DNA from 2 places in the Exiguobacterium sp. s80 genome. Region 2 is predicted to be linked to the other one. Evidence: predicted binding sites of a transcription regulator. Region 2 holds the regulator's gene; the other holds the start of a gene.
What was found. Region 2 encodes Rex, which represses fermentation and respiration genes when NADH is low (regulators of the CRP and FNR family bind a similar motif). Its sites were predicted from a motif close to TTGTGAAATATTTCACAA; they were not measured.
Positions count from the first base shown of each region.

Region 1 (4,427 bases), on a different contig from region 2:
CGAAGTAAAAATCATCGGTGAAGAACTTTAATACGAATACTTTCCTTAAACACAAAAAAGTAACAGGAACGGATACCCGTTCCTGTTACTTTTTTAGCCTCCATTCGGCTCATCCTTAAATTGACCAGTTGCCGTTACGCATTAACGCTTCGCGTGTACCGTCTGCTAATTCGCCATCGATTGCCATATCTGCTGAGCCAATCATGAAATCAACATGCGTCATCGAATCATTCGCCCCTTGCTCGGCTAATTCTTCATTCGATAAACTTGGTCCATTCTCAAGGCACGTCGAGTAGGCACGACCAATCGCGAGGTGACATGAGGCATTCTCATCGAACAACGTATTATAGAACAAGATGCCCGAGTCAGAGATTGGTGAATGGTGCGGCACGAGAGCTACTTCTCCGAGATAACGTGCTCCTTCGTCGAGCGAAATCAACTCATCTAATGCCGCTTGACCCTGTTTCGCTTCTGCTTTGACGATTTTCCCATCTTCAAACCAAAGCGTAAAGCCATCAATCAAGTTTCCGCTGTAGCTGAGTGGCTTCGTACTCGAGACATGACCGTTGACTCCTGTCTTCTTCGGTAACGTAAAGACCTCCTCCGTCGGAAGGTTCGCGATGAAATCAACACCGTCCGCATTCGGTCCACCACCACCGAGCCATACATGACGCTCTGGTAACTCGATCGATAATTCCGTCCCTGGTGCCGAGTAATGAAGTGTTTTATATTTTTTCTCCGTCAAGAATGTCGCTTTCGTACGGAGATTGTGATCATGTTTCTCCCATGCAGCGACTGGATCTGCTTGATCGACACGAGTTGCCTTTAAAATCGCTTCCCATAGCTCTTCTACAGCGTTTTCCGAGTCCGGGAATACCTTAGCCGCCCAAGCATCTGAAGGTGCAGCAACGACACACCAGCTTACATTGTCGCTCATGACGAATTTACGCCAATTGGCTAGTGCAACTCCTGCTGCTTTATTCGCGCGCGCGATACGACTCGACTCGACTCCGTTTAAAAGATCTGGATCTTCACTGACGACAGATAAGAAGGCTGTCTTTTCATCAGCTAACTGATCGAACCGTGCTTTTAACCACTCTGGAAATGCGTCAAACGAATCTTCCGGTGCATCGAAATAACGGATTTTCGTCATTTCATCATCTGACCATTGCACGTAAACGTTCGATGCGCCTACTTCGTAAGCAACACGTGTAATTTCACGAACAAGTGGTGCATTTTCGATGCCAGCACGAATTTCTAGTTGCTGACCGGATTGCAAATTGATTCCTGTACGTACAGCGAGTGCTGCATACTTTTTGAGTTGTTCTTGAGTCGGCATTATGTAATCCCCTTTCGTCTCTTACTCTTATTTTCACGAAAGAGTTGCAATTTTGCAAGAAATAAGGTGAAACTAGGTGTAGAGAAGGAGTGTTGAACATGGAATTCGTACCAGGAGATTTTAAATCCGCTTACACATATTTCCACCGTCAGGCATTGGCGTTAGTCGGAGATCACAAAGCACAGGAAGATTTATTGATTCGAGGAGAAGTTGGCTTAGCACATTTAACAAAAGATATCGCTTCAGAAGAAGGGTCTGATATCGAACGTGAAGCAGAACTCGTGCTGTATTTCCAACTTAAACAGTTACTTGAGATGTTACGTGCCCTTTATCAAAAACGTTTTTCGATGAAGGAAGAACAAGAACAATTATTATTGACGGCTGTGCTCTATTTTACTTCCCCAGTCGATGCACTACCTGACGAAAATGTTCTCGGTCTGTTCGATGATGCTCAAATCGTCGAATCGATCTATGAAGAACTCGCAGCAGATGTCGATCGCTTCCAACATCTCGAATAAAGAAAAAGGTAAGGGAGGCGGGAAAACCCGTCGCTACCTTACCTTTTCTTTATGCTTTTTTTTTCGTCGCGATGTTGATTGTCGCAGCTTGTTGTTTTGATTGATCCACTTCTAGCTTTTCTTTATTCAACCATGTGTAAACCATTCCCATGAAGAGTGCTCCACCGATGATGTTACCGAAGAGAGCAGGAATTAAGTTATGGATTGCTCCGGCAAATGAAATCGCCTCTGGGTGAGGTACGACAAGCGCGATTGAGAACAATGCCATATTGGCAATGACATGGTCAAAACCTGATGCGAAGAAGACAGCAACTAAAACCATCATCATCATGATTTGTGCCAATTCATTTTTCATGTTTTTCGGAATGAAAATCGCTAAACAAACCATCCAGTTACAGAAGATTGCTCGCGTAAAAATTTCCCATGTCGAGTGATGGATTTTCGATTCAGAGACAGCGAACAACCAGTTGTTTGCGCCTAACTCTTGAATGATTCCAGTTTGCGAAAAGAGTAACGCGAAGGCAAGTCCTCCGAGACCATTACCAATCAAACAAATCGTCCATACTTTAAACGTATCCATTTTTGTAGTGTATCCACGCATCGTCGCCGTAGTAAAATACATCGTATTTCCTGTAAACAGTTCTGCACCGCCGTAGACGATTAAGACAAGCGCAACACCAAAAGTTAATCCACCGACGAGCGTCATCGCAGCCGATTCATTTAGATAAAGTCCGTTGATTGCTTTGAGTGTAAATATGATAGCAAAACCGATGAATACTCCAGCAAGCATGGCACGAACTAAATATTCGAGTGGACGCATTTGTAGCATTTTAGTTGATTTAACCGCTTTATTTCTTAGCCCTTCTAATGCTTCTACTTCATTCATTGTAGAAACCTCGCTTTCTTCTTGTTCAACACTTCACAATGTTTGTTCACTTATTATCATACTTCCATCTTATAAGATGTTCAACCCCTGCCTACCCCTTATTTAAGGTTTTTACGAAAGAATGACATGTAAACGATACCATTGTGTCAAGTTTGTGAAAAAAGCTTTTTCTTGCTAGATACAACTACTTTACGGGTATATTTTGAGTTGTGAACGGAAGTATTCTAGAAAGGATTTTCGTCTTGATTCAACTAATACATAGTCGTCAATAACTACACGATTAAAGCGGTTAGTGGACGTCGAAGCTCGCTCAATATCGCGTGGTGTATACCCTTCAAAATCATTACGCGTGATTTTAATTTGAAGGATTGATACAGGATCCGTATATTGAATTTCAACTGTCATTACATTAGGAATCGCTAAAAAAAGAGCCAGCGTATGGTGCATGACGAGTTGCGAAAATCGACTTTTGATAAAAGAGGGTGTAGACGGATCAATCCATTCATGATTTGTCCCGACCCATTCTTTTCTGGATTTACCCGTCACTTCATAACGTAAGGAGACGGTAGTCCCTTCAATCTTTACTTGTTTAAGTGCGTCTGAAAATGGAAATCGTTCAATAAATCCTGTCATTGCATTTGTATTTGTAACCGATGTTCCGACATATCGGGTGACCAGTGCTCCATCACGCCACTTATTGTCAGGGGATTCCCTCGAGTAATGCAACATAAAAACGGAACCTGCGCTTAATCCAATGAGCGCACAGCATAAAAATAAAAGGATTTTTTTCAATTCACTCAATTCCTTTCGACCCGCGTCACATTTTTTTTACGATATTTTTCAGTTGAGGGGTTGAATTTAATGCTATATAGGCGTACTCTTGCAGGCAGATACTTTACAAAGGAGGAGCATGAGGATTTCTCATCAATCACAATGAAGACTAAACAAACGAGCAAGAAAAAACGAACAGAAAAAATCAGTTTCCTTTTAATCGGTACACTTCTTTACTCCCTTTATATCAGCCTTTTATTATCTCCAAATGACATTGGATCTGGCGGCATCATGGGAATCACACTTATTTTCCAAGAGTTGTTCAATACGCCTATCGGACTGACCCAACTTGTCTTGAATATCCCGCTTTTCTTACTTGGTTTTCGCTTCTTAAGAAAACGATTCATGCTACTTTCAGGAATTATCGTCCTTATTTCTTCATTTTTAATTGATTGGATTCCAACACAAGTGGTTCCTGAGTCATTAAACGATCCTCTCGTCGCCTCCATTTTTGCAGGGTTAGTTTCCGGACTCGCAATGGCATTAATCTTCTTTGGCGGCGCTTCGACAGGTGGACTCGACATCCTCGGAAAGTTCTTTTATGCCCGCTTTCATAACTGGCCGCTCCCGCGTATTTTTTTAATGCAGGATTTAGTGATCTATATCTTAGTTTGGCTAGTCTTCGACTTAAAACATGTTATGTATGCATTAATTATGAGCTTCGTTCGCGCCAAGGCGTTGCAAACGGTCTATAGTTTTTACTCTGCTTCTAAACAATGTATTATCATTTGTGAAAAAGCAGATGAAATCAACGACGTCATCACAAAAGAACTTGGTCGTGGTGTCACGATTCTCGATGCGCGCGGTGGCTATTCCAACCGGACAAAGAAGATGGTTTATGTCGTCGTACAGA
Region 1 covers NZ_JACSMP010000005.1:110,601-115,027, forward strand. The annotation lists gene murB (UDP-N-acetylmuramate dehydrogenase) at 1-31, shown strand, start outside; gene KNP94_RS10780 (aminopeptidase) at 116-1,339, opposite strand; gene KNP94_RS10785 (DUF1232 domain-containing protein) at 1,438-1,857, shown strand; gene KNP94_RS10790 (formate/nitrite transporter family protein) at 1,907-2,743, opposite strand; gene KNP94_RS10795 (hypothetical protein) at 2,933-3,544, opposite strand; gene KNP94_RS10800 (YitT family protein) at 3,677-4,427, shown strand, end outside.
Region 1: the regulator Rex is predicted to act here: its motif matches at 2,765-2,782, upstream of KNP94_RS10790 (formate/nitrite transporter family protein).

Region 2 (4,427 bases):
CAAGCGGTAACAGACTCAAGTACATGGTCGTGCTGAAGATTTCCGTAAACGTTCCTGCTGTCGCCATCAAGGCAGCGATGACCCAACTTTTATTCTGCAATTGATTTTTTTCGATATAAGCAACCGTCAACGCCTGTAATCGTTCCTCGCGGAGCGTTTGTTCCATCCTGAAATGCCCTCCCTCGTTTCAACTGTCTATACTGTCATATACTTACAGTTTACCAGTTATGTTTCAAAAAAAAAGAAACTTCCTTAAAAAAGGAGTTTCTAGGCTGAAACTTGAATGATGAGATAGATGACGCTATACGCAACAATTGCTAACGGAATCAGCGCGACACCAATCAACCAACCGTTCTTATCACGGATTCCGAGATACAGAACAAGACAGCCGACGATGAAGGCAATTAACGTCGTAAATGGATTCATAATGCTTCCCCCTCTTGATTACCTATTAAGAAATTTCCCATTCCCTCAAAAGGATAAACACAGAAAACGACTTCAATCGGTTCATCAACATCATCCAGGCTGTAAGCTTCTGTTTTGCCGCCACCACTATAACAAAAAACACCACTCGGCAAATGCCAAGTGATGTACATATGGAGACTATCGGGCTCGAACCGACGACCTTTTGGCTGCCAGCCAAACGCTCTCCCAGCTGAGCTAAGCCCCCTCATATTCTTGTAATCAGTATAAACCATATCGATTCACTTTTTCAATATAAAAAGAGCGCTTCCAAACAAAAATCTCTCCGTCGCCGAAACGACCGAGAGGAGACTGTTACTTATTCAACTCACGCATCAAATCCGCTTGTCTCTTAAGCTCCGCCTGTTGCTCAAGAATCAGTACTTTTTTGTACGTCCGGGCTGAAATCATGATGCTGATTTCATAGAGGACGAACAACGGTACCGAAATCATCAGATGTGACGTCACATCCGGTGGAGAGATTAAAGCCGCGATGACAAACAGCGCAAAGTACGCATATTTCCGATTTTTCCGCATGAACAATGGCGTCACGAGTCCAAGACGGGTCAAGAACATCGTCACGACCGGCAGTTGGAACAAGACACCGAACGGAATCGTCAGCCGGATTAAGAAACTGAAATAGTTTTCGACCCCGATGACTTGCTCGATGCCGAGCTCTTGCCCAAGTTCCGTCGATACTTTGAGTAGAAACGGAAGTAACCAAAAATAAGAGAACGCGATTCCGGACAAAAATAAGAAAAACGTGACCGGAATATACGTCAAGGTCGCTTTTTGTTCCTGTTCGAATAAACCGGGTCGGATGAACGCCCATAGCTGGTACATCCAAAATGGTGAAGCCAGGACGACCGCGATGATGAACGCTAAATTCAAGTACAACATCAGGGGATCGGCCACATTAAAGGCATTCAATCCGATGCCGAGCTCTTTCAGGTCCGACTGCAGAAAACGCACGAGCGGTCGGACGAGCGGAAAGGCCGCGGCGAACAAGACGACGACGATGATGAGTGACCAGACGATCCGCTTGCGCAACTCGTCTAGATGCGATGTCACACTCTGTTCTTGATCAATCGCCATAATTTAATCACTTCTCTTTCGATTCATCCTTGTTGTCTTTATCATCGTCCATGATGCCGTGTGTCGCACTCTTGAACTCTTTTAACGTCTGACCGGCAGCACGACCGAGCTCCGGTAATTTTTTCGGTCCGAAGATGATCAACGCGACGGCACCGATTAAAGCGATGCTCCCTGGTCCGATGAACGCGATGGTTGATGGAATAAGGTTTTCCATTATGATTTCACTCCTTCAGCTGATTGCGAATAATGCTTCATGAAATAAACTAGTGACTGCAACTCGATCGACAAATCGATGTGATGGACCCGAACATGGGCCGGTACGTTCAACCGCGCCGGTGTAAAGTTCAGGATTCCGGTCACACCATACTCAACTAACTCATCCGCTACTGACTGTGCGAACTGGGATGGGACCGTCAAGATGGCGACATCAACCTTGTTCGCTTCGATTTGCTCTTTCATGTCAGAGACATGATAGATAGGAACGTCTTGCGTCGTTGTTCCGACCTTGTTTTCGTCCGCATCAAACGCAACGACTATCCGAGTACTATTATTCTTTAAAAAGTTATAATTTGCAAACGCCGTTCCGAGATGTCCGACCCCGACAAGTGCCACATTCGTGACTTCATCCTGATTCAGTGTCTTTCGGAAAAACGTCAATAGATGTTGTACGTTGTAACCGTATCCTTTTTTCCCTAACGCCCCAAAGTAGGAAAAATCGCGGCGGATCGTCGCTGAATCGACTTTGACCGCTTCACTGAGCTCTGCTGAAGAGACGCGCAGCTTGCCTGAGTTATAAAGACTCTGAATGAAACGATAATATAACGGCAGTCGTTTCGCCGTCGCTTGTGGTATTTTTGTGTCTGGCCCATTCATACTGCAGTTCCCCCTTCGGCCACGTTCTGACGTGGCACCCAAATCAATGCAAAGAATTCTATTCTCTTTGATTGTAAACCACTTCACATAGACTAACAAATAATATATTCCACGGGACTCCTGCGTTTTTTTCATGATAGACTAAAGGGTGGAAGGATGGATGTTTTTATGATTCTCTTACAAGTGAACCAACTATCAAAATCATTCGGTGTTGAGCCGATTTTAGACAATATTAAACTCGAAGTGCAGGAGCGGGACCGGATTGCGCTCGTCGGACGAAATGGTGCCGGAAAATCAACACTTTTAAAAATCATCGCCGGAGAGCTCAGTCATGACTCTGGTGAGATCATGAAGAGTAAGGAAGTGAAAATCGGTTACCTCGCCCAGGACAGTGGTCTTGAGTCGAATGAAACGATTTGGAATGAAATGTTGACCGTGTTCGAGCATCTGCAAGAGCAGGAACGTTCGCTCCGTCGGATGGAGATTGAGATGGGAATGGACCATATCTTGAATGATGCTGTTGCTTACGACCGTCTGTTGAAAACATACGATCAGGCCCAACATGACTTCTCGGACGCCGGCGGTTACCAGTTCGAAGCCAACATCCGCTCCGTCCTGCACGGGATGCGTTTTTATCCGGACGATTATTCACGCCGGATCCAGACGCTATCCGGTGGACAACGGACGCGACTCGCACTGGCGAAGATGTTGCTCCAGGCACCTGAGCTGTTGATTCTTGACGAGCCGACGAACCACCTCGACATCGATACACTCTCTTGGCTCGAAAGTTACCTGGCTGGTTACCGTGGAGCGGTCTTGATCGTCTCCCATGACCGTTACTTCCTCGACCAGGTCGTCAACGTCGTCTATGAACTGTCACGGAACGTCTGCCGGAAGTTTACCGGCAACTACACGAAGTACTTGGAACAAAAGGCAGCACTGTATGAACAAGAGATGAAGCAGTTCGAACAGCAACAGGAAGACATCGCGAAGATGCAAGACTTCATCCAGCGTAACATCGCACGGGCGACGACGACGAAACGCGCACAAAGCGTCCGCAAACGTCTTGAAAAAGTCGACCGGATTGATCGTCCGGATGGGGATGAACGCAGCACCGTCCTGTCGTTCCCGATTGAAAAACAAAGTGGGAACGATGTGTTACAAGTCACGCAACTCGCGGTCGGCTATGAAGAAGCCGTCTCAAAAGGCATCACGTTCCGCTTACAACGCGGCGAATCCCTCGCGCTCGTTGGTCCGAACGGAATCGGAAAATCGACGTTACTGAAAGTTCTTGTCAACCGGATTAAACCGTTATTCGGTGAACATCGTTTCGGGACCGGCGTTTCCGTCGGCTACTACGATCAGGAGCAGGCCGAGCTCAACGACCGCAACCGGGTCATCGATGAAATTTGGAACGAGTGGCCGTTGATGCGGGAACAACAAGTCCGGTCCGTCCTCGGTCAATTCCTGTTCAGTGGTGATGATGTCTTCAAGCTCGTTCATGAATTATCCGGCGGCGAGCGCGGACGCCTCGCCCTCGCGAAGTTAAAATTACGCAAAACGAACGTCCTCATTCTCGATGAGCCGACCAATCACCTCGATCTTGATTCGAAGATGGTGCTTGAGAACGCACTTGTCGACTATGAAGGCACGCTCCTGTTCGTCTCCCACGACCGTTACTTCATCGACCGGGTTGCGACACGCGTCATCGAGATGAATCCGGACGGTGTGACGGATTATCTCGGCGACTACTCTTACTATATGGAGAAGAAGGCCGAGAAAGAAGAAATCGCCCGCCTCGAAGCAGAGGAAGAAAAAGCAATCAAAGTCGCTGCTTCGAAAAGCATCGACAAAGATGCGCAAAAAGAAGAACGAAAAAAGAAACAACAGCTCGAACAACTCGAACAAGACATCGAACGGCTGGAAACTCGATCAACTGAAATCGAACAACTGCTTTGCGAACCGGAAGTCTTCAACGATATTCCGAAGGCGACGGC
Region 2 covers NZ_JACSMP010000009.1:118,341-122,767, forward strand. The annotation lists gene KNP94_RS13900 (hypothetical protein) at 1-166, opposite strand, end outside; gene KNP94_RS13905 (hypothetical protein) at 268-426, opposite strand; tRNA gene KNP94_RS13910 (tRNA-Ala) at 598-670, opposite strand; gene tatC (twin-arginine translocase subunit TatC) at 778-1,557, opposite strand; gene KNP94_RS13920 (twin-arginine translocase TatA/TatE family subunit) at 1,565-1,771, opposite strand; gene KNP94_RS13925 (redox-sensing transcriptional repressor Rex) at 1,771-2,430, opposite strand; gene KNP94_RS13930 (ABC-F family ATP-binding cassette domain-containing protein) at 2,599-4,427, shown strand, end outside.